DNA from 3 places in the Streptomyces sp. ActVer genome. Region 1 is predicted to be linked to each of the others. Evidence: riboswitches for the same ligand, from Rfam matches in the RefSeq annotation. Region 1 holds a riboswitch; each other region holds the start of a gene.

Region 1 (7,204 bases):
GCGCGGGGGCGGCGCTACTGCGACGAGGACATCTTCCTGACCTCCCGACTCCGTGACGACTTCGACGTCGCCCTGTGTCACCCGCTGGACGCCGCCGCGCTGATGGACGCCTTCGATGTGGTCGTGGTCCGCAACAGCGGGCCGGTGCTGCACTACCAGAAGGAGTACGACGCCTTCCGGGAGCGGGCCGCGGCCGCCGGTACCCGGGTCTACAACCCGCTGTCCGGCCGCGGCGACATGGCCGGCAAGCAGTACCTACTGGATCTGACCGCCGCCGGACACCCGGTCATCCCCACCGTCGACCGGCCCGAGGACCTGCACCTGCTGCCCGAGGCCGGCCAGTACGCGGTCAAGCCGAAGGTGGGCGCGGACTCCATAGGCCTGGCCTTCGTGCCCCGCGAGCAGCTCGACGGCCTCGCCTACGGTGACATCCTGGTCCAGCCGCGCATCGACTTCCGCTACGAAGTGTCCTTCTACTACGTCGACGACACCTTCCAGTACGCCCTTCACGCCCCCGATCCCGAACGCCGCTGGGTCCTCGATCCCTACGAGCCCACCGACGCCGACTTGGCCTTCGCCCGGCGTTTCATCGACTGGAACACCCTCGACCACGGCATCCAGCGCGTGGACGCCTGCCGCACGCAGGAAGGCGCGCTGCTCCTCGTCGAGCTGGAGGACCTCAACCCGTACCTGTCCCTGGAACAGGTCTCCGACCGGACCCGTGACTCGTTCGTGGCGAGCATGACGGAATCGGTCCACCGGTTCCTGGATGCCCAGTCCCGCAGCTGAGACTGCCGGGGGCACAAGTCACACGAATCGATCTGCGACACTGGTACGGCCATGCCTAAGCCCGGAGAACTCACTTTCGTTGCCCCCCGCGGAGCCAAGAAGCCGCCGCGGCACCTTGCTGATCTCACGCCTGCCGAGCGTAAAGAGGCGGTTGCCGCGATCGGTGAGAAGCCGTTTCGTGCCAAGCAGCTGTCGCAGCACTACTTCGCGCGGTACGCGCACGACCCGGAGCAGTGGACCGACATCCCCGCGGGATCGCGCGCCAAGCTGCAGGAGGCGCTGCTGCCCGAGCTGATGACGGTCGTGCGGCATCTCTCCACCGATGAGAACACCACCCGCAAGACCCTCTGGCGGCTCTTCGACGGCACGCTCGTCGAGTCCGTGCTGATGCGGTACCCGGACCGGGTCACCATGTGCATCAGCTCGCAGGCGGGCTGCGGGATGAACTGCCCGTTCTGTGCGACCGGGCAGGCCGGTCTCGACCGGAATCTGTCCAGCGCCGAGATCGTGCACCAGATCGTGGACGGGATGCGGGCGCTGCGCGACGGGGAGATTCCCGGTGGGCCGGCCCGGCTCAGCAACATCGTCTTCATGGGCATGGGCGAGCCGCTGGCCAACTACAAGCGGGTCGTCCAGTCCATCCGGGCCCTCACCGACCCCGAGCCGGACGGGCTCGGGCTGTCGCAGCGGGGGATCACCGTCTCCACGGTGGGTCTCGTCCCCGCCATCAACCGGTTCGCCGACGAGGGCTTCAAGTGCCGCCTCGCCATCTCGCTGCACGCACCGGACGACGAGCTGCGTGACACGCTCGTGCCCGTGAACACGCGGTGGAAGGTACGGGAAGTGCTGGACGCCGGGTGGGAGTACGCGGCGAAGTCGGGGCGTCGGCTCTCCATCGAGTACGCGCTCATCCGGGACATCAACGACCAGGCGTGGCGCGGTGACCGGCTCGGGCGGCTGCTCAAGGGCAAGCCGGTGCATGTGAACCTGATTCCGCTGAACCCGACACCCGGCTCCAAGTGGACCGCCTCGCGGCCCGAGGACGAGAAGGCGTTCGTCGAGGCGATCGCCGCCCATGGTGTGCCGGTCACCGTCCGGGACACCCGTGGCCAGGAGATCGACGGGGCCTGCGGGCAGCTCGCGGCCACCGAGCGGTAGTCTGGCGGACGTACGTACATCTTCATATTCCGACAGGGGAGCGCCACAGCGCTGAGAGTGCGGGACAGCCCGCAGACCCTCTGAACCTTGCCCAGGTCATTCTGGGTAGGAAGTTCGGTCACTACTCAAGCTGTTGCGCCCTGCCCGGGATCCGACCGAGGTCCCGGGCAGGGCCGCGTCTCTTCCTGGTCACCCCCAGGAGGAATTCAGTGAGCACCACCACCAGGAAGTTCACGGCCGTGGTCGCGGTCACCGGGCTCGGCCTCGCCGCGCTCGCCGCGTGCGGTTCGTCCGACTCGGGCGACGAGGGCTCCGGGTCCAAGACCGTCACCCTCGTCAGCCATGACTCCTTCGCCTACACCAAGGCCGTACTGAAGGAGTTCGAGAAGGCGTCCGGCTACAAGGTCAAGGTCCTCAAGGACGGCGACGCCGGTACGGCCGTCAACAAGGCCATCCTCACCAAGGACAACCCGCAGGGCGACGTCTTCTTCGGCGTCGACAACACGCTGCTGTCGCGGGCGCTCGACAACGGGCTGTTCCAGTCGTACCAGGCCAAGGGCTCGGACCTGATCCTGCCGCAGTACCGGGTCGACCAGGACAGGCACCGCGTCACGCCCATCGACTCGGGTGACATCTGCGTCAACTACGACAAGGCGTATTTCGACAAGCGGAAGCTGGCTCCGCCGACGTCCTTCGACGATCTGATCAAGTCCGAGTACAAGAACCTGCTGGTCACCGAGAACGCCTCCACGTCCTCGCCCGGCCTCGGCTTCCTGCTCGGGACGGCCGCGAAGTACGGCGACGACGGCTGGCAGGACTACTGGAAGAAGCTCAAGGCCAACGGCGTGAAGGTGGTCGACGGCTGGGAGCAGGCCTACAACGTGGAGTTCTCCGGGTCCGCCGGCGGCAAGGAGGCCAAGGGCGACCGGCCGCTCGTCGTCTCGTACGCCTCGTCGCCGCCCGCCGAGGTCATCTACGCCGACCCGAAGCCGAAGACCGCGCCGACCGGGGTCGCGGACGGCACCTGCTTCCGCCAGGTCGAGTACGCGGGCCTGCTGAGCAACGCGAAGAACAGCAAGGGCGGCAAGGCGCTCATCGACTTCCTGATCAGCAAGCAGTTCCAGGACGACATGCCGCTCAACATGTTCGTGTACCCGGTCCGTGAGGCCGCCCAGGTGCCCCCGGAGTTCGTGAAGTTCGGCCCGCAGGCCGAGAACCCCGAGACCCTCGACCCCGCCAAGATCGCCGACAACCGTGACGAGTGGGTCAAGTCATGGACCTCGCTCGTACTGAAGTAGAGCCCCGCGCCGAGGCGAAGCCGCGCACGCGCCCGCGTACGGGGGGCGCGGCGCGGCTCGCTCTCATGGCTGTGCCCGTCGCGTTCTTCGGGCTCTTCTTCGCCTACCCGGTCGCGGCGATCACGGCACGCGGGCTCAGGATCGACGGGGTCTGGCGGTTCGGGCGGATCGGCGATGTGCTCGCGCAGTCCGACATCCGGCACGTCCTGTGGTTCACGACCTGGCAGGCACTCGCCTCGACCGCGCTCACGCTGCTGATCGCGCTCCCCGGCGCGTATGTGTTCGCGCGCTTCGATTTCAGGGGCAAGCAGGTCCTGCGGGCCGTAGTCACCGTGCCGTTCGTGCTGCCGACCGTGGTCGTCGGCACGGCGTTCCTGGCGCTGCTCGGCCGCGGCGGGCTCCTGGACGAGCTGTGGGGCGTACGGCTCGACACGACCGTGTGGGCGATCCTGCTCGCGCACGTCTTCTTCAACTACGCGGTCGTCGTCCGCACGGTCGGCGGCCTCTGGTCGCAGCTCGATCCGCGCCAGGAGGAGGCCGCACGGGTGCTCGGCGCCTCACGGTTCGCCGCCTGGCGCCGGGTGACGCTTCCGGCGCTCGGGCCCGCCGTCGCGGCCGCCGCGCTCATGGTCTTCCTCTTCACCTTCACCTCGTTCGGCGTGGTGCAGATCCTCGGCGGGCCCACCTTCTCGACGCTCGAAGTCGAGATCTACCGGCAGACCTCGGAGATCTTCGACCTCTCGACGGCCGCCGTCCTGACGCTCGTCCAGTTCGTGGCGGTCGGCGCGATCCTCGCCGTCCACGCGTGGACGGTACGGCGGCGGGAGACGGCTCTGCGGCTGGTCGACGCGTCCGTGACGGCGCGACGGCCGCGCGGCGCCGGGCAGTGGGCACTGCTCGCCGGCGTCCTCGCCACCATCGCCGTCCTGCTGGTGCTGCCGCTCGCCGTGCTGGTCGAGCGATCCCTCGGCGCCCCCGGATTCGGCTATTACAGGGCGCTGACCAGCGACGAGGGCGGCATCTTCCTCGTCCCGCCGATCGAGGCCGTCGGCAACTCGCTGCAGTACGCCCTCGCCGCCACCGCCATCGCCCTGCTGATCGGCGGACTCGCGGCCGCCGCCCTCACCCGCCGGGACGCCGGCCGTCTCGTACGGGGCTTCGACGCCCTGCTGATGCTGCCGCTCGGCGTCTCCGCCGTGACCGTCGGGTTCGGCTTCCTCATCGCGCTCGACGAGCCGCCGCTGGACCTCCGGAGCACCTGGATCCTCGTGCCGCTCGCGCAGGCGCTGGTGGGCGTCCCCTTCGTCGTACGGACCATGCTGCCCGTGCTGCGGGCGGTGGACGGACGCCTGCGCGAGGCGGCGGCGGTGCTCGGGGCCTCGCCGTGGCGGGTGTGGCGCGAGGTCGATCTGCCGATGGTCCGGCGGGCGCTGCTGATCGCGGCCGGGTTCGCCTTCGCCGTGTCGCTGGGTGAGTTCGGCGCGACCGTCTTCATCGCGCGGCCCGACAACCCCACGCTGCCGGTCGCCGTGGCACGGCTGCTCGGGCGGGCCGGAGAGCTCAACTACGGGCAGGCCATGGCACTTTCGACGATCTTGATGATGGTGTGCGCGGTGGCACTGCTCGTTCTCGAACGCCTTCGCACCGACCGGACCGGGGAGTTCTGACCATGCCCGACGCAAAGCTCGAACTCGTTGGCGCGACCGTACGGTTCGGTGGGCGGGCCGTGCTCGACTCCGTCGGGCTCGATGTCGCCGAGCACGAGATCGTGAGCGTGCTCGGGCCCAGCGGCAGCGGCAAGTCGACCCTGCTGCGGGCCGTCGCGGGGCTCCAGCCCCTGGACGAGGGACGGGTGTTCCTGGACGGCCGCGACCTCCACGGTGTGCCCGCGCACAAGCGGGGTGTCGGCCTGATGTTCCAGGACCACCAGCTGTTCCCGCAGCGCGACGTGGGCGGCAACGTGGCCTTCGGACTGCGGATGCACGGCGAGTCGAAGGACCAACAGGCCGTACGTGTGCGGGAGTTGCTGGATCTGGTGGGGCTGCCCGGCGCCCGTGGGCGGGCCGTCGCCTCCCTCTCCGGCGGTGAACAGCAGCGCGTCGCGCTCGCCCGGGCCCTCGCGCCCCGCCCCCGGCTGCTCATGCTCGACGAACCCCTCGGCCAGCTGGACCGCTCGCTGCGGGAGCGGCTGGTGGTCGAACTCCGCGAGCTGTTCGGCGAGTTGGGCACGACCGTGCTCGCGGTCACCCACGACCAGGGGGAGGCGTTCGCGCTCGCCGACCGGGTCGTCGTGATGCGGGACGGCCGGATCGCCCAGTCCGGTACGCCACTTGAGGTCTGGCAGCGCCCGGCCGACGCCTTCGTGGCCCGCTTCCTCGGCTTCGAGAACGTGACCGGGGCGACCGTCAGCGGGGAGGCCGCGGACACGCCGTGGGGCAAGCTGCCGGTGCCCTCGGACGCGCTGCAGGGCGAGGTCGACCTGCTCGTCAGGCCCGCCGGTGTACGCCTCGTACCGGCGGCCGAGGGGCTGCGCTGCACGGTGGCCGCGCGGACGTTCCGGGGCACCCATGTCGCCGTACGCCTGCAGCCTGAGGGCGCGCCGTGGCTGGAGGCGGCGTGTGCGCTGCGGGACGCGCCGGAGACGGGGGACGAGGTCGGGGTGGCGTTCGACGCGGCGGAAATTGTCGTACTCGGGGGACCCCGGGGAGCCTAGGGTGCGGGCCATGACGCTACTTGGGCACGACCGCTACTGCGGCGAAATCGTCGGGCAGACCGCGCTGTTGAGGTCGCATCTCGCCGGGGCCGATCTCGGTGCGACCGTACCGACCTGTCCTGACTGGACGCTGCGGCAGCTCGCTGTGCATGTGGGCGAGGCGCATCGCTGGTCCGAGCACATCGTGCGGACGCGGGCGACGAAGAACGTGCCGGTCGAGGACGTGGCCGATGCCGGAGGGCCGGAGGGCGACGACCCCGCCGCCCTGGACGCCTGGCTCGCGGAGGGCGCCGAGAAGGCCGCCGAGACCTTTCGCATCGCCGGGGCCGACACCGCAGCCTGGTCCTGGGCCTGGGAGCACACGGCCGGGTTCTGGGCGCGGCGCATGACCCACGAGACGGTGGTCCACCGGGCCGATGCGGCGATCGCCGCGGGGGTGACGTACGAGGTGGCGCCGGAGTTCGCCGCCGACGCGATCGACGAGTGGCTGCAGATCGTGCGGTTCGCGCAGGAGAAGTACCCCAACGATGCCGCGCGGGAGCTGCGCGGGGTGGGGCGCAGCATCCATCTCCACGCCACCGATGCGGAGCCCGGTCTGGATGCCGAGTGGCTCATCGAGTTCGAGGACGAGGGGATCGACTGGCGGCGTGGGCACGAGAAGGCGAACGTTGCGTTGCGGGGGCCGCTCACCGAGGTGATGCTCGCCTTCTATCGCCGAATGGCGCCGGATGGTGGGGAGTTGGAGGTTCTGGGGGAGCGGGAGTTGCTGGACTTCTGGCTGGAGCGGGCCACGTTCGACTAGCGCCGGCAGGTTGATGAGTCTGCGGGACGGTGGGGGCTTGTCGCGCAGTTCCCCGCGCCCCTAAAGATTGCGCAGTTCCCCGCGCCCCTGAAAGCCGGTGGTCGAGGCCGGTTTGCCAGGTGCCGGCCGGTCTGGGTTGCTCGCGCCGTTCCCCGTGCCCCGAAAGGGCGGTGGCCCGCCCCCCTCGTAAGGGGGGCGGGCCACGCCTGGTGGAACTGGGTCAATCGGGTGGTGCTCAGTGGTTGTTCGAGGTGCCGCGGCGGCGGAGGGCGAACATGACGCCGGCGCCGGCCGCCACGAGCGCGGCCGCTATTCCGGCGATGGCACCGGTGTTGGAGCTGGAGCCGGTCTCGGCGAGGTTCGAGTCGCCGCCCGCGGGAGACGGGATGCTGCCGCCGGCCGGGGTGCTCTCCGACTCCGAGGGCTCCGAGGGCGCCGGGGACT
Region 2 (7,204 bases), on a different contig from region 1:
CGTGACCAGCTCGTCCAGCTCGTAGGCCAGGCCCGGCACGGACGCCGACGGCCGGGGCACGTCCTCGTGGAGGTGCTTGTAGAGCACGGTGGCGGGCGAGTCCCCGTAGTGCGGGCGGTCGCCGGTCAGCATCTCGAAGAGGAGGATGCCGCACGCGTACACGTCGACGCGGGGATCGGCCGTGCCGTTCTCTATCTGCTCGGGCGCGAGATACGACACCGTGCCGAGCACGGCCCCCGTCGTGCTGGTGACCGTGTCCACGGCCCGTACGAGACCGAAGTCCGCGACCTTCACCCGGCCGTCGTCCCCTATCAGGACGTTCTCCGGCTTCATGTCGCGGTGCACGAACCCGGCGCGGTGCGCGGCGCCGAGCGCGGCGAGGACCGGCTCCAGGACGTCGAGCGCGGCGCGCGGCTGCAGTGCCCCGCGCTCGCGCAGCACGTCGCGCAGGGTGCATCCGGCCACGTACTCCATCGCCAGATAGACGTAACTGCCGTCCGTGCCCTGGTCGAAGACCTGCACCACGTTCGGGTGGGCGAGCCTGGCCACCGACTTGGCCTCGCGGATGAAACGGTCGACGAACGTGCCGTCGGCCGCCAGCGTGGGGTGCATCACCTTGAGCGCGAGCACCCGGTCCAGGCGGGTGTCCACGGCCCGGTAGACCGTGGCCATCCCGCCGACCGCGATGCGCGCGTCGACGCGGTAGCGGCCGTCGAGCACGTGCCCGACCATGGGGTCTCCCCGGCCGGAGGCTGGGGAAGGGTCCTGAAGGGTCGTATCCACGCAGGTGAGTGTACGAGCCGCCACTGTCAACGCCGCCCGCACGGGCGATTCCGGGGCGGTACTGCAGCCGAGCTGTGACGGACGTCGCACCGTGACCGATACCGTGCGGCGCCTGGATTCAGACAGGTGTTCAGGCCAAAAGTCAGAAAGCGGGCCTTTCCGGGTCCAATCGGGCGACACCCTCCACTGGAGACGACGCCTCGGCGAAGTGGCGGCGCGGGATGCGCCCCGCGCGGTACGCGAGCCGGCCCGCCTCGACCGCGTGCCGCATGCCCTCGGCCATCAGCACCGGCTCCTGTGCCCGGGTCACGGCCGAGGCGAGCATCACACCGGCGCACCCCAGCTCCATGGCGAGCGCGGCGTCCGACGCCGTACCGGTGCCCGCGTCCAGGATCACCGGCACGCGCGCGTGCTCCACGATCAGCTGGAAGTTGTGCGGGTTGCGGATGCCGAGCCCGGACCCGATCGGCGAGCCGAGCGGCATGACCGCGGCGCACCCCACGTCCTCCAGCTTGCGGGCGAGCACCGGGTCGTCGTTCGTGTACGGGAGGACCGTGAAGCCGTCGTCGACCAGGGTCTCGGCTGCGTCGAGCAGTTCGATCGGGTCGGGCAGCAGGGTGCGCTCGTCGGCGATGACCTCCAGCTTGACGAGGTCCGTGCCGAGCGCCTCACGCGCGAGCCGGGCCGTCAGGACGGCCTCCCCGGCGGTGAAACAGCCCGCCGTGTTGGGCAGCACGCGGATGCCCAGCCGATCCAGCACGGACAGGACCGAGCCGTGGGCCCTGGGGTTCACGCGGCGCATCGCGACCGTTGTCAGTTCGGTGCCGGACGCGACGAGCGAGCGTTCCAGGACGTCGAGGCTGGGCGCGCCACCGGTGCCCATGATCAGACGGGACGTGAAGGACGTACCGCCGAGGACGAAGGGATCGTCGGCCATGGGTCAGCCTCCTTGGACGGCGGTGAGGACTTCGACGCGGTCTCCCTCGGAGAGGAGGGTCTTCGACCACTGCGCGCGCGGGACGACGGTTTCGTTGAGTGCGGCGGCGACACCGGAGGGGGCCGTGGTGAGCGCGGCGACGAGGGTGTCGAGGGCGGTGTCCGGGGCGAGCTGCCGCCGCTCCCCGTTGACGAAGATGCTCATACTCATGCGCGCTGCTCCGAGAGTGCGGCGGCGCCGAACCGCCTGGGTGTGAACGGGCGGGCCTCGTCGGGGAGTTCACCGGTGGTCAGGGCGTGCGCCATCACGTCCCCGGTGACGGGCGTGAGGAGTACGCCGTTGCGGTAGTGGCCGGTCGCCAGCAGCAGACCGGGGAGTTCGGTCGGGCCGAGCAGGGGCGCGTTGTCGGGGGAGCCCGGACGCAGTCCGGCCCGCGTCTCGGTGAGCGGCAGCTCGGTGATGCCGGGGACGAGTTCGTGGGCGTCCCGCAGCAGCTCGTACACCCCGCCCGCGGTCACCGTGGTGTCCCAGCCCAGCTCCTCGCTGGTCGCGCCGACGACCAGTTCGCCGCTCTCCCGCGGCACCAGATAGATGTGGTTGCCGCGGACGACGGCACGCACGCTACGGCTGAGGAAGGGCGCGAACCGCTTCGGGACCGTCAGCCGCAGCACCTGTCCCTTCACGGGGCGCACCGGCGGCAGCACGTTGTCGGGGACGCCCGCGAAGCGTCCGCTGAGACTGCCCGCGGCGAGGACGACCTGGCCCGCCGACAGCTCGGTGCCGTCCGACGTCACGACTCCGGTGGCCCGGTCCCGTACGACGGTCAGGCGGTCGGCCCACGTCCGGTGGAAGGCCACTCCGGCCCGCTCGCAGGCCGTGACCAGGGCCCCGGCGAGCCGCCGCGGATCGATCTGGTGGTCGCCGTCGACCCGCAGCCCGCCGCGCACGCCCGGCGCGAGCATCGGCTCCAGACGCCGGCACTCACGGCCGCTGAGCCACTCCGACTCCAGGCCCGACCGGCGTTGCAGGGCGTGCACTTCGCGCAGATGGGCGCGGTCGTCGGCGTCGAGCGCGACGGCCAGCGCGCCGCACTGCCGGTATCCGACGTCCTGGCCGGTCGCCTCGGTCAGCTCGACCGCGAAGTCCGGATAGCGGCGTGCCGAGGCCAGATTGAGGCCGAGGAGGGTCTGCTCGCCGTAGTGGAGTTCGGTGACGGCGGCCAGCATCCCGGCCGCGACCTGCGCGGCGCCGCCGCCGGGCTCCGGGTCCACGAGCGCGGTCGTGAACCCGTGCTGCGCGGCCCGCCAGGCCGTGACCAGGCCGATGATCCCGCCCCCGACGACCAGGACGTCTGAGGTGCGCCTCGCATCGGTTGCATCGGTTGTGCCGGGTGTAACGGATGTCTCCGGTGTACGCGACATGGGCGTCCAGCCCCTCCCTTCGCCGGCATGACCCGGATCAGGTTCGTACGGTCGGAGGCCGTCCCAGCCTCCCTCTCAGCCCGGTGCGTCCGGACTCCCGCGAGTGCTTTACGTTGGCCACCCTAGCCCTTCGCCCCAACAGCCTGTAAGGGAGCCTTCACGCATGGCCCGCTCGCTCGACGGACTCTCCCTCGCCCCGGTCGCCGACCAGGCGCCGGGTCAGGTGGGCACCCGCACCCGGTTTGCCTACCACGAGAAGGACGGCGAGATCTGGGCCGAGTACGCGGGCGGCGACGTCGTACGCGGTCATCTCGTGGGCACGCGCGCGGGCGACCGGCTCGACTTCCGGTACGTGCAGCTGAAGGTGGACGGCACCACCTCGTCCGGGCACTGCGTCTCCCTGGTCCTCGAACTGCCCGACGGGCGGGTGCGCCTGGAGGAGACCTGGGAGTGGGAGTCCCAGGAGGGCAGCGGGACAAGTGTGGTCGAAGAGGTCACCGCGGACTGACGCTGTGCAACAGCTCACCGATCGCGCCCCCTGACCGACGATTTCACCTGTGTCTATGGTGATCGTGTGAGTGAGCAGACGCAGCGACGGAGCCCGGCGGCGCGACGGAGCGCCGTGATCGTCGGGGCGGGCATGGCCGGCGTACAGACCGCCGTCGCCCTGCGGGAACGGGGCTTCACCGGAAGCGTGACCCTGATCGGCGCGGAGCCTCACCAGCCGTACGACCGGCCGCCGCTGTCCAAGGCCGTGCTGCTCGGCAAGGCCGAGGACTCCGCCTTCGACGTCGACTTCGAAGCGCTCGACGTGGAGCTCCGCCTGGGGCTCGAAGTGACCGGCGTGCATCCCTCGCGGCACGAACTCGACACGGTCGACGGCCCGGTTCCCTACGACGTCCTGGTCATCGCCACCGGCGCCGAGCCGATCCAACTGCCGGGCGCCCAGGGCGTACCCGGGGTCCATCTGCTGCGCACGCTCGACGACGCCGCGCGGCTGCGCCCCGTTCTCGCCCGGCAGCACGACATCGTGGTGGTGGGTGCCGGCTGGATCGGCGCGGAGTTCGCCACGGCGGCGCGCGAGGCGGGCTGCGCGGTGACCGTCGTGGAGGCCGCCGACCGGCCGCTCGCCGGTGTGCTGCCCGAGGAGGTGGCCACTCCGATGGCCGCCTGGTACGCGGACAGCGGGGCGGTGCTGCGCACCCACGCGCGCGTGGAGCGCGTCGAGCCCGGCGAGGTGGTGCTCGACGACGGCTCGCGGCTGCCCGCGGGTGCCGTCGTCGTCGGCATCGGGGCGCGGCCCGCCACGGCCTGGCTGGCCGGTTCCGGGATCGAGCTCGGCGCCCGTCGCGAGATCGTCGCGGACGACCACCTGCGCACCTCCGCCCCGGACGTGTACGCGGTCGGAGACTGCGCCTCGTTCCCGTCCGGCCGTTACGGGGAGCGCCTGCTCGTCCACCACTGGGACAACGCCCTCCAGGGCCCGCGCACGGTCGCGGCGAACATCGTCGGCGAGACGTCCGCCGCGTACGACCCCGTGCCGTACTTCTGGTCCGAGCAGTTCGGCCGCTTCGTCCAGTACGCGGGCCATCACGGGTCCGCCGACGCCATGGTCCGGCGCGGTGACCCGGCCGGACCGTCCTGGTCGGTGTGCTGGCTCCGCGAGAGCCGCCTGGTCGCGGTCCTGGCGGTGGGACGGCCACGGGACCTGGCACAGGGCAAGCGGCTGATCGAGGCGGGCACGCCGATGGACTCGGGGCTCCTCTCGGATCCGGCGTTGCCGCTCAAGGGTGCGACGGCCTGAGCGCTCGGCCGTGGCGCTCCGCCGGGCCGCCTGGTCGGAGGGCCGTTCGATGTCTGTGGGCCGTCCGTAGCTGGTCGCGCCCACGCGGCGGAGCCGCACATGTCACAGCCCCGCGCCCCTGACGGGTCGCGGTCCGGGCGCGAGGGGGCCGCGGGGCACCGGGCGTGACACGGTCGCACCGGCCCGGGTACCGACTGTCAGTCCGAGATGGCAGGCTTGTGTCCGTGACCGAGATTGACGCAAAGATCGATGCTCTCGTCCCCGCCTGGCTCACCCTCCCCGACATCGCCGAGCTGCTCGGCGTCGAGGTGACCCGCGTCCGGCAACTGGTCAAGGAAGGCCAGGTCATCGCCGTACGCCGTGGTGAGAACCGCGCGCTGCACGTCCCCGCCGCTTTCATCGACGGGGCCGAGCAGAAGGTCGTCAAGGGCCTGACCGGCACTTTGACGCTCCTGCGGGACGACGGCTTCACCGACGAAGAGATGCTCGAGTGGCTCTTCACCCCCGACGAGAGCCTGCCCGGTACGCCCGCGCAGGCTCTGAGCGAGAATCGCGGCACGGAGGTGAAGCGTCGCGCCCAGGCGCTCGCCGTCTGACCTGATCACGCCGTCCGGCGTACGGGCCGCGATCCTCACGGCCCGTACGCCACCGACACGACACGGGGGACCCTCGCATGCCCGAATCCACCGCACGCGCCCGGCTCGCCGACGCCCGGGTGTACCTCTGCACGGACGCCCGCAAGCGCCAGGGAGACCTCGCCGACTTCCTGGACGCGGTCCTGGAGAACGGCGTGGACATCGTGCAGCTGCGGGACAAGGGCATGGAGGCGGCCGAGGAGCTGGAGCACCTCGCCGTCCTCGCGGACGCCTGCCGTCGGCACGGCACGCTGCTCGCGGTGAACGACCGGGCGGACGTCGCCCACGCCATCGGCGCCGACGTGCTGCACCTGGGTCAGGGCGACCTTCCGGTGCCCGCCGCCCGGGCGATCCTCGGCGACGACGTCCTGATCGGCCGCTCCACGCACGCCGATTCGGAGGCCGCGGCCGCCGCCGGCCAGGAGGGTGTGGACTACTTCTGCACCGGACCCTGCTGGCCGACGCCCACCAAGCCCGGCCGCCACGCGCCGGGCCTCGGACTGGTCCGGTACACGGCCGCGCTGGCCACCGACCGCCCCTGGTTCGCCATAGGCGGCATCGACCTCGGCAACCTCGACGAGGTGCTCGAAGCGGGCGCCCGCCGCGTCGTCGTCGTACGGGCGATCACCGAGGCCGACGATCCGGGCGCGGCGGCGGCGGAGTTCGCGAAGCGCCTGCGCCACGCGTAGGTGACCTCAGGCAGGGCCCGGGCTGTGGTCGGCCGAGTGGGCAGTTGTCCGAGTGGTGGACAACAAATCGACAAATCGGGCAAATTTCCCGGATCCGGTTGGGGGACCGTCGCCCCCTGGCTAACCTGCGGGTATGGCCCTCGGATCTGCTTCCACCAGGACGGACCGCGCACGCACGGTGCGTGACATGCTCGCGACCGGCAAGGCGACGTACTCGTTCGAGTTCTCCGCGCCGAAGACCCCGAAGGGCGAGCGGAACCTGTGGAACGCGCTGCGCCGGGTCGAGGCCGTGGCCCCCGACTTCGTGTCGGTGACGTACGGCGCGGGCGGTTCGACCCGGGCGGGCACGGTCAGGGAGACCGAGCAGATCGTCGCCGACACCACCCTGACCCCGGTCGCCCACCTCACCGCGGTCAACCACTCCATCGCCGAGCTGCGCAACATCATCGGCCAGTTCGCGGACGCCGGGATCCGCAACATGCTCGCCGTGCGCGGCGACCCGCCCGGCGACCCGATGGCCGACTGGGTGGCACACCCCCAGGGCCTGACGTACGCGGCCGAACTCGTCCGGCTCATCAAGGAATCCGGCGACTTCTGCGTGGGCGTCGCGGCCTTCCCCGAGATGCACCCGCGCTCGGTCGACTGGGACCGTGACGTCGCGCACTTCGTCGACAAGTGCCGGGCCGGCGCGGACTACGCGATCACGCAGATGTTCTTCCAGCCGGAGTCCTATCTGCGGCTGCGTGACCGGGTCGACTCGGCGGGCTGCGCGACCCCGGTCATCCCCGAGGTCATGCCGGTGACCAGCGTGAAGATGCTGGAGCGGCTGCCCAAGCTCAGCAACGCCTCGTTCCCGGACGCCCTCAAAGAGCGGATCCTCACAGCCAAAGACGATCCGGCGGCTGTACGCTCCATTGGCATTGAGTTCGCCACGG
Region 3 (7,204 bases), on a different contig from region 1:
GCCTGTGGGGACGGTGATGTGCACATCGCTCCCGCCGACACCGAGGGGTTCGGCGATGTGCTGATCCGGCTTCAGGTGGGCGGCGACCACGCGTTGTTCCGCTGCGGGACGGCGCCGCTGTTGGCGTTCCTCGACCGTACGGACCGGCTGGTGCCGCTGGGCCAGGAGCGTTCCCTCGCGGACTTCGACACACACCTCGACGAGGCGCTGAACCGCATCCTGGCGGAGGAACAGAGCGCCGGATGAAGCGATACGGGGCAGGCGTGACGCCGCCTCGCTGTACGTCGTCCCGTACGGGTGTGACGCGAGCTCATCCCACCCGGCGTCGCCCGTACGTCATACCGCTTGTTGCTTCGCTGCTGTGCGGGCTGCTGTAACGCTTCTTCTCAAGTCTCGGCAACGGGATCCGGCAGGGACCGGGTTCAGTGCTTGCGGCGGCGGCCGCTCCCGCCACGCAGAGGAGCCCTGGCGTCCGACTGGGGCTGGGGCTGCGGCTGTTCCTGTTGTGCCGGGGCGGCGGGGCCCGGGCGGTCCGCCGAGACCACCAGGGCGGCGAGGACCGTGGTCACCGGCACGGAGGCGACCAGTCCGATCGAGCCGACGAGCGTGCGCACGATCTCCTCGGCGACCAACTCGCTGTTGGCCACCGTCCCCACGCTGCTCTGCGCGATGGAGAACAGCAGCAGCAGCGGTAGCGCGGCGCCCGCGTACGCGAGGACGAGCGTGTTGACGACCGACGCGATGTGGTCGCGGCCGATACGGATGCCCGCGCGGTACAGCCCGCGCCGGCCCATCGTCGGATTGGCCTCGTGCAGCTCCCAGACCGCAGACGTCTGCGTCACCGTCACGTCGTCGAGCACACCCAGCGAACCGATGATGATGCCCGCGAGCAGCAGGCCGCTCATGTCGATGGACGGGTACAGCCCGTGGATCAGACCGGTGTTGTCGTCCGTGTTGCCGGTCAGCGAGGCCCAGTCGATGAACAGCGAGCCGAGCAGCCCGATCAGCAACAGGGAGAGCAGGGTGCCGAGCACCGCCACCGACGTACGGGCCGACAGCCCATGGCACAGATAGAGCGCGATCAGCATGATGGCGCTCGCCCCGACCACCGCCACGGCCAGGGGGTTCGAGCCCTGCAGGATTGCGGGGAGGATGAAGAACGTCAGGATGAGGAAGCTGGCGGCCAGTGCGACCAGTGCCATGACACCGCGCATCCGGCCCACCAGGACCACGGCGACGGCGAAGATGCCGGCGAGCACCGTCATCGGGAGCTTGCGGTTCACGTCGGTGACCGAGTACTGGAGCTCCTTGGGGGCGTCCGGCGCATACGCGACGATCACCTTCTGGCCCTGCTCCAGCTGCCGCGAGGAGTCCGGCTGGACGATCTCCGTGAACGTACGGCCCTTGTCCTTGCCGGTGTCGACCCGGACCGTCGCCTTCTTGCAGCTGCCGGACGCCTGTTGCTGCGCCGACGAGCCCTCGGCGGTCGACGTGTCCCCGGTCGGCGTCTCCCCCGAAGCGTTCACCGACTTGCAGTCGACCTTGTCGACCTTGGTCACCGTGGCCTGCTGGGTCTGCCGGTCGAAGCCGACACCGGTGCGTTCGTGCCCCGGGGCGCCGCCGGGCCAGAGCACCACGAGGCCGACGACGACCGCCGCCGCGAAGGGGATCAGCACGGCCGCGATGACCTTGCGCAGATGCGTCGAGACGGGTGCCGCGGGTCCGTGACTGTGCGAGTGGCCGTGCCCGCCGCCACCCGGTCCACCGCCGTCACCACCGCCGGGCCGGTCTCCGCCGCCGCCCGACCCGGGGCCGTGGGGTCCGTGCCCTGGGCCGCCGCCGTGCCCATGGCCGTCGTGACCGTGTCCGTGGGGCGGTTCGGACGGCCGGAGTGGGGGCTGTTGCGTCGTGGTCACCGACCGATCATCGCAAGAGCGGCCCGGGCCCACTGTTCACCGCGCCACATCTGACGCTAGCGTGGGGGCACCTTTGCACACGCGGGAGCTCGGAGCACCGGGCTGAGAGGGCGCTGGCCTCCGTAGACGCGATGTTTCACGTGGAACATCGCCGGAACGGAAATCGCTGCGTCGACCGCCGAACCTGTTACCGGGTAATGCCGGCGTAGGGAGTAGGTCTCATGACCAACAAGGATGCACGCACGCCTGCCTCCAGCCTGACGGACGGGGCGTTTGTCTCGGCCGAGAGCGGTGGAGTGACTGCTTCGCCCGAGAACGGCGAGGCCGGGAAGTCCATCGGCTGGCACAAGGCGTATGTCGAGGGTTCGCGCCCCGACCTGCGGGTGCCGGTCCGTCAGGTGCACCTCACCAACGGGCAGTCGGTCACTCTGTACGACACCTCAGGCCCGTACACCGATCCGACCGTCGACACCGACGTACGCAGGGGTCTCGGAGCCCTCCGGGCCAACTGGATCATCGCCCGCGGTGACACCGAGGAGTACGCGGGCCGACCCGTCCGCCCCGAGGACGACGGGATCAAGCACACCTCGCCGCGCGGCGGACTGCGCAACCTCGACGCGGTCTTCCCGGGGCGTCCGCGCCAGCCCCGGCGCAGCCGTGACGGACAGGCGGTGACGCAACTCGCGTACGCCAGGCGGGGTGAGGTCACGCCGGAGATGGAGTACGTGGCCATCCGGGAGAACGTTTCTCCCGAGGTCGTCCGCGAGGAGATCGCGGCGGGCCGGGCCGTGCTGCCGGCCAACGTCAACCACCCGGAGATCGAGCCGATGATCATCGGCAAGCGGTTCCTGGTGAAGGTCAACGCCAACATCGGCAACTCTGCGGTCACCTCCTCCATCGAGGAGGAGGTCGAGAAGATGACCTGGGCGACCCGCTGGGGCGCCGACACGGTCATGGACCTGTCCACCGGCCGCAACATCCACACCACCCGCGAGTGGGTGCTGCGAAACTCCCCCGTCCCCATCGGCACGGTCCCGCTCTACCAGGCGCTGGAGAAGGTCGACGGGCGGGCCGAGGAGCTCACCTGGGAGATCTACAAGGACACGGTCGTCGAGCAGGCCGAGCAGGGCGTGGACTACATGACTGTCCACGCGGGCGTGCGGCTGCCGTTCGTCCCGCTTACGGCGAACCGCAAGACCGGCATCGTCTCGCGCGGCGGCTCGATCATGGCGGCCTGGTGCCTGGCGCACCACAAGGAGTCGTTCCTGTACGAGAACTTCGAGGAACTCTGCGAGATCCTCGCGGCGTACGACGTCACGTACTCGCTGGGCGACGGGCTGCGGCCCGGGTCGATCGCGGACGCCAACGACGCAGCACAGTTCGCGGAGTTGAGGACGCTCGGGGAACTCAACAGGGTCGCGAAGCGTTTCAACGTACAGACCATGATCGAGGGCCCGGGGCATGTCCCGATGCACAAGATCAAGGAGAACATCGACCTTCAGCAGGAGATCTGTGATGAAGCTCCGTTCTATACGCTCGGCCCGCTGACGACGGACGTCGCGCCGGCGTACGACCACATCACCTCCGGCATCGGTGCCGCGATGATCGCCTGGTGGGGCACGGCCATGCTCTGCTACGTCACGCCCAAGGAGCACTTGGGCCTGCCCAACCGTGACGACGTCAAGACGGGCGTCATCACCTACAAGATCGCGGCCCATGCGGCGGACCTCGCCAAGGGACATCCGGGCGCACAGGAGTGGGACGACGCGTTGTCGGACGCCCGCTTCGAGTTCCGCTGGGAGGACCAGTTCAACCTGGCCCTCGACCCCGACACGGCCCGGGAGTTCCACGACGAGACCCTCCCGGCCGAGCCCGCCAAGACAGCGCACTTCTGCTCCATGTGCGGGCCGAAGTTCTGCTCGATGAAGATCAGCCACAGCATCACCGAGCAGTTCGGCGGCACGGCGGCTGCGGGAGCGACGGCCGAAGAGGTCGCCGAGGGAATGCTCCAGAAGTCGAAGGAGTTCGCGGCGAGCGGGAACAGGGTGTACCTGCCCATGGCCGACTGACTCCGGTGCGCTGTCCGACCCTTCTCCGAGGCCCCGGCCGGCCAGGCCGGGGCCCTGCGGAGAAACACGACGCCTTGCTCCAAGTCGTAACGGTAGAGAGAAGATCGCGCATGACGTGATCAACTTCCCTACCCTGCCTGGCATGGGCGGGATCGATGTGGCCAACGGGGTTGTCGGCGCTGTGCTGGGGATGCTGTTCGCAGTGCTGTTCCAGCAACCCCTGCAGAACGGCTGGTACAGGCTGCGAACCCGCTCGACCCGTGCCGTACGCACCCTGCGGCAGCGGGAAGAGTCCAGCCCGGCGTGGAGAACCTTCTCCCTGGGGCCACTTCACACCTCGGCCCTGATCGTCGAAGGGGACGGTGAGTTCTTCATATCCCCTGAATCCGTCTATGTCCAAGTGCTCGACGAGGAGATCGAGCTGCCTTCGGACATGGCCGGCTGGCGGGCCGAACTCGAGGAGGAGAACACGCGTGCGCGGACGGAGGGCCGGGCACCGTTGTGGAACGGTCCTCGCTACGCGGTCGAATCGCTCGACGTGTCCCGAACCGCGCTCGACGAGCACCCCGAAGTCCATCTGCGCCTGCGTCCGACGGACTACTTCACCTTCCTGGCGGCTCAACAGCTCGACCGGCGTCTGCCCGACGGAACAAGCCCGCGGTCCCGCTATCTCGACCCGGACGATCCGCTGTCGGCACCCGCATTCCTGCAGTGCAGCTTCGCCGTGAACGTCGCGGTGGTGACCGCCGACGACATGGTGGTCGTGAGCCAGCGAAGCGACCGGGTCCGTATGGCGCCCGGTGTCTGGAACTCCTCCGTCAACGAGGGCATGTCACGGCACATCGACTCGTCCGGAAGGAGCGCACCCGACCTGTACGCGGTGGCCCGGCGGGGCATGCGCGAGGAACTGTCCCTGGAACCTCACGAGTACTCACTGGAACTGCTCGCCTTCGTCCTCGACACCGACAAGCGCCACTGGAGCGCCCACTTCTACGCAAGGCTGAAGGACCTGACCCGCGAGGGCCTGCAAACGCGTATGAGCAGGGGAGTCGCGGACCGGTGGGAGCACCAGACCATCGACTACGTGCCCTTCCGCCCTGCGACCGTGGTCAAGTACATGCTGCGTGCCGACCGCGTCCACCGGTGGGCTCCACTCGCACCGGCGCTCTTCCACCTCGCCCTGGTGCATGTCTACAACCGCACACCGGTCGAACGAGCGACCGCGCAGATTGTTCGACGCATGTAGAAACGGAATGCAGGCACGGCACGGGGGCCACGCCCGCCGGAACGCGGCCGTCGCGGGTGCAGTGCCCGCGACGCTGCGGCCGGTCGGGCCCATCCGCCTGGCCGCGCCCGGTTGCCCGCCCCATACAGGGCCGGGCCCGGGCGAGGGCGGGGCTACTCCGGCTGGTGCTCCGGCCCCCCGAAGTCGGGGCTGCTGAAGTCCGGGCTGGAGAAGCTGGGGCGGGGACCCGCTGTCGGGCCGCCGTCCGGGCTGCTGAAGCCCGGCCGGTTGTAGCCGAGCTGGGGCATCCGGCTGATCGGCGCCGACGGCTTCGTACGGCCGAGGGCGGCCGTGCCCGGGTCGGCGAGGGCCTCCCTGAGGAACGGCATCATGCCGCGCTCCAGAAGGGCGTCGTGCCAAGCTTCCCTGGCCCGGTTCACCTCTTCGCTCCGTTCGCCGTGCGCGTCTGCCTGGAGTGAACTGGCGCCGTTGCGCAGGGCGGCGAGCAGGAGACCGACCGCGGCCACCAGGATCGTGACGGCCGTGATGGCTCCGAAGACCCACCCGGTGGTGAGGAGGGTCTGGGCGATGCCCGGCTGGGGGTCGAGCATCTTCAGGATGTAGCCGACGAGCAGGAAGATCGCCGCGGCGGTGCCGGCGAGGACGGGGGCGAGCACGGCGACGACCGCCGCGGCTCCTGCCCCGGCGGTCTCGGCGACCTCCCCCATGGTCGTGGCGAGCCCGACCGCGCCCGTGGCCGGATCCGTGGTGCTGCTGGACCCTTCGCGGACCGGAGGGGTGGACGGCGCCGGCTGGCGCAGTTCCTCGCGGACCTTCACATAGTGCTGGTACTCGGCCGCCGCGGCCGCCGTGATGAGGGCGGTGGCGTTGAGCGCCATCGTGCGCAGTTGTTCGGGGTTGAGCCGCTGACCGACAGCAGCGAGTTCCGGACGGTGTGGTGCGGAGCGCAGCGCCTCATCGAGGATCCGCTCGTACTCTTGGCGGTCCTCGCTCAGCAGGTGCTGCGGAACGCTGTTCATGTGCATCCCCCGATGCTCCGTAGGGCTTGGGGCTCGGCATGCTGACGAGCCGTCGGGCAGAAACGGAGGGGAGCCTGCTACGGATAAGCCGATGGTAGAGCGGTGACGGCACACGGTGACAGGGGGTTTCCAGAATTTGCCCCTGTGTTGCGCTTGTCCTCCGTCGGGGGACGCCTGCCCGATGAACGCTCAGCTATCCAGGGGAAGTTGCTGGACCAGCAGCTTCCCGGCCATGGTCACGCCGCCGTCCATCGCGATTGCGAGCCCGTCGGCGTACACATGCGGCTTCTCGACGACTGGGTTCGGGGAGTCCTCCCCCTCCTCCGGGCCGACCTCTCCCAGGAGATACGGAATGGGGCTGTGACCATGGACGATGCGTGAACCGCCGTACATGTCCAGCAAGGAACGCACCGCCTGCGCACCACCGTCGTCGCGGAACGCGAAGCGCTTGGTGAACTTGCGGAAGACGTCCCAGCACTCGTCCGCGTCATTGCGGGTGAGTGTTTCGCGGACGGTGTCGTTGACCGCTTCGATGGAGTCGCCGTAGTCGAGATAGGCGGTGGTGTCGGAGTGCACCAGAAGGTGCCCGTCCGCCATCTCCATGGCGTCGAGGCGGGCCATCCACTGCAGATGGTGGTCCTGGAGGCGCTCCATGTCGGTCTTCTGGCCGCCGTTCAGCAGCCAGGCGGCCTGGAAGGTGGCCGTTCCCGCCCCGGAGTTGACGGGGGTGTCCCCGAACCGCTTGGCGCCGAGCAGCAGCAGCTCGTGGTTGCCCATCAGTGCCTTGCAGTAGCCCCCGGCCGCGGCAGCCTCCGCGGACAGCCGCATCACGAGATCGATGACGCCGATGCCGTCCGGCCCGCGGTCGGTGAAGTCACCGAGGAACCACAGCCGCGAGGTCCCCGCCGCCCAGCTGCCGTCGATGTCGATGAGGCCCTTCTCGCGCAGCGCGGC

Evidence for each region. Region 1 has a riboswitch for thiamine pyrophosphate ahead of O3Q52_RS39380 (thiamine ABC transporter substrate binding subunit). Riboswitches for the same ligand answer to the same signal wherever they lie in the genome.
Region 2: another riboswitch for thiamine pyrophosphate. It lies ahead of thiO (glycine oxidase ThiO); the one in region 1 lies ahead of O3Q52_RS39380 (thiamine ABC transporter substrate binding subunit).
Region 3: another riboswitch for thiamine pyrophosphate. It lies ahead of thiC (phosphomethylpyrimidine synthase ThiC); the one in region 1 lies ahead of O3Q52_RS39380 (thiamine ABC transporter substrate binding subunit).

Annotation. Positions count from the first base shown of each region.
Region 1 covers NZ_JAPWHT010000361.1:3,188-10,391, reverse strand. The annotation lists gene O3Q52_RS39390 (hypothetical protein) at 1-789, shown strand, start outside; gene rlmN (23S rRNA (adenine(2503)-C(2))-methyltransferase RlmN) at 841-1,947, shown strand; TPP riboswitch at 1,972-2,077, shown strand; gene O3Q52_RS39380 (thiamine ABC transporter substrate binding subunit) at 2,157-3,245, shown strand; gene O3Q52_RS39375 (iron ABC transporter permease) at 3,221-4,912, shown strand; gene O3Q52_RS39370 (ABC transporter ATP-binding protein) at 4,915-5,958, shown strand; gene O3Q52_RS39365 (maleylpyruvate isomerase family mycothiol-dependent enzyme) at 5,969-6,760, shown strand; gene O3Q52_RS39360 (LAETG motif-containing sortase-dependent surface protein) at 6,996-7,204, opposite strand, start outside.
Region 2 covers NZ_JAPWHT010000135.1:7,897-15,100, reverse strand. The annotation lists gene pknB (Stk1 family PASTA domain-containing Ser/Thr kinase) at 1-732, opposite strand, end outside; gene O3Q52_RS22620 (thiazole synthase) at 926-1,720, opposite strand; gene thiS (sulfur carrier protein ThiS) at 1,724-1,924, opposite strand; gene thiO (glycine oxidase ThiO) at 1,927-3,141, opposite strand; TPP riboswitch at 3,139-3,252, opposite strand; gene O3Q52_RS22605 (hypothetical protein) at 3,305-3,649, shown strand; gene O3Q52_RS22600 (NAD(P)/FAD-dependent oxidoreductase) at 3,782-4,945, shown strand; gene O3Q52_RS22595 (Rv2175c family DNA-binding protein) at 5,170-5,541, shown strand; gene thiE (thiamine phosphate synthase) at 5,619-6,269, shown strand; gene metF (methylenetetrahydrofolate reductase [NAD(P)H]) at 6,403-7,204, shown strand, end outside.
Region 3 covers NZ_JAPWHT010000006.1:37,057-44,260, reverse strand. The annotation lists gene O3Q52_RS02160 (SsgA family sporulation/cell division regulator) at 1-246, shown strand, start outside; gene O3Q52_RS02155 (YibE/F family protein) at 423-1,916, opposite strand; TPP riboswitch at 1,988-2,145, shown strand; gene thiC (phosphomethylpyrimidine synthase ThiC) at 2,138-3,985, shown strand; gene O3Q52_RS02145 (hypothetical protein) at 4,128-5,231, shown strand; gene O3Q52_RS02140 (hypothetical protein) at 5,384-6,256, opposite strand; gene O3Q52_RS02135 (metallophosphoesterase) at 6,440-7,204, opposite strand, start outside.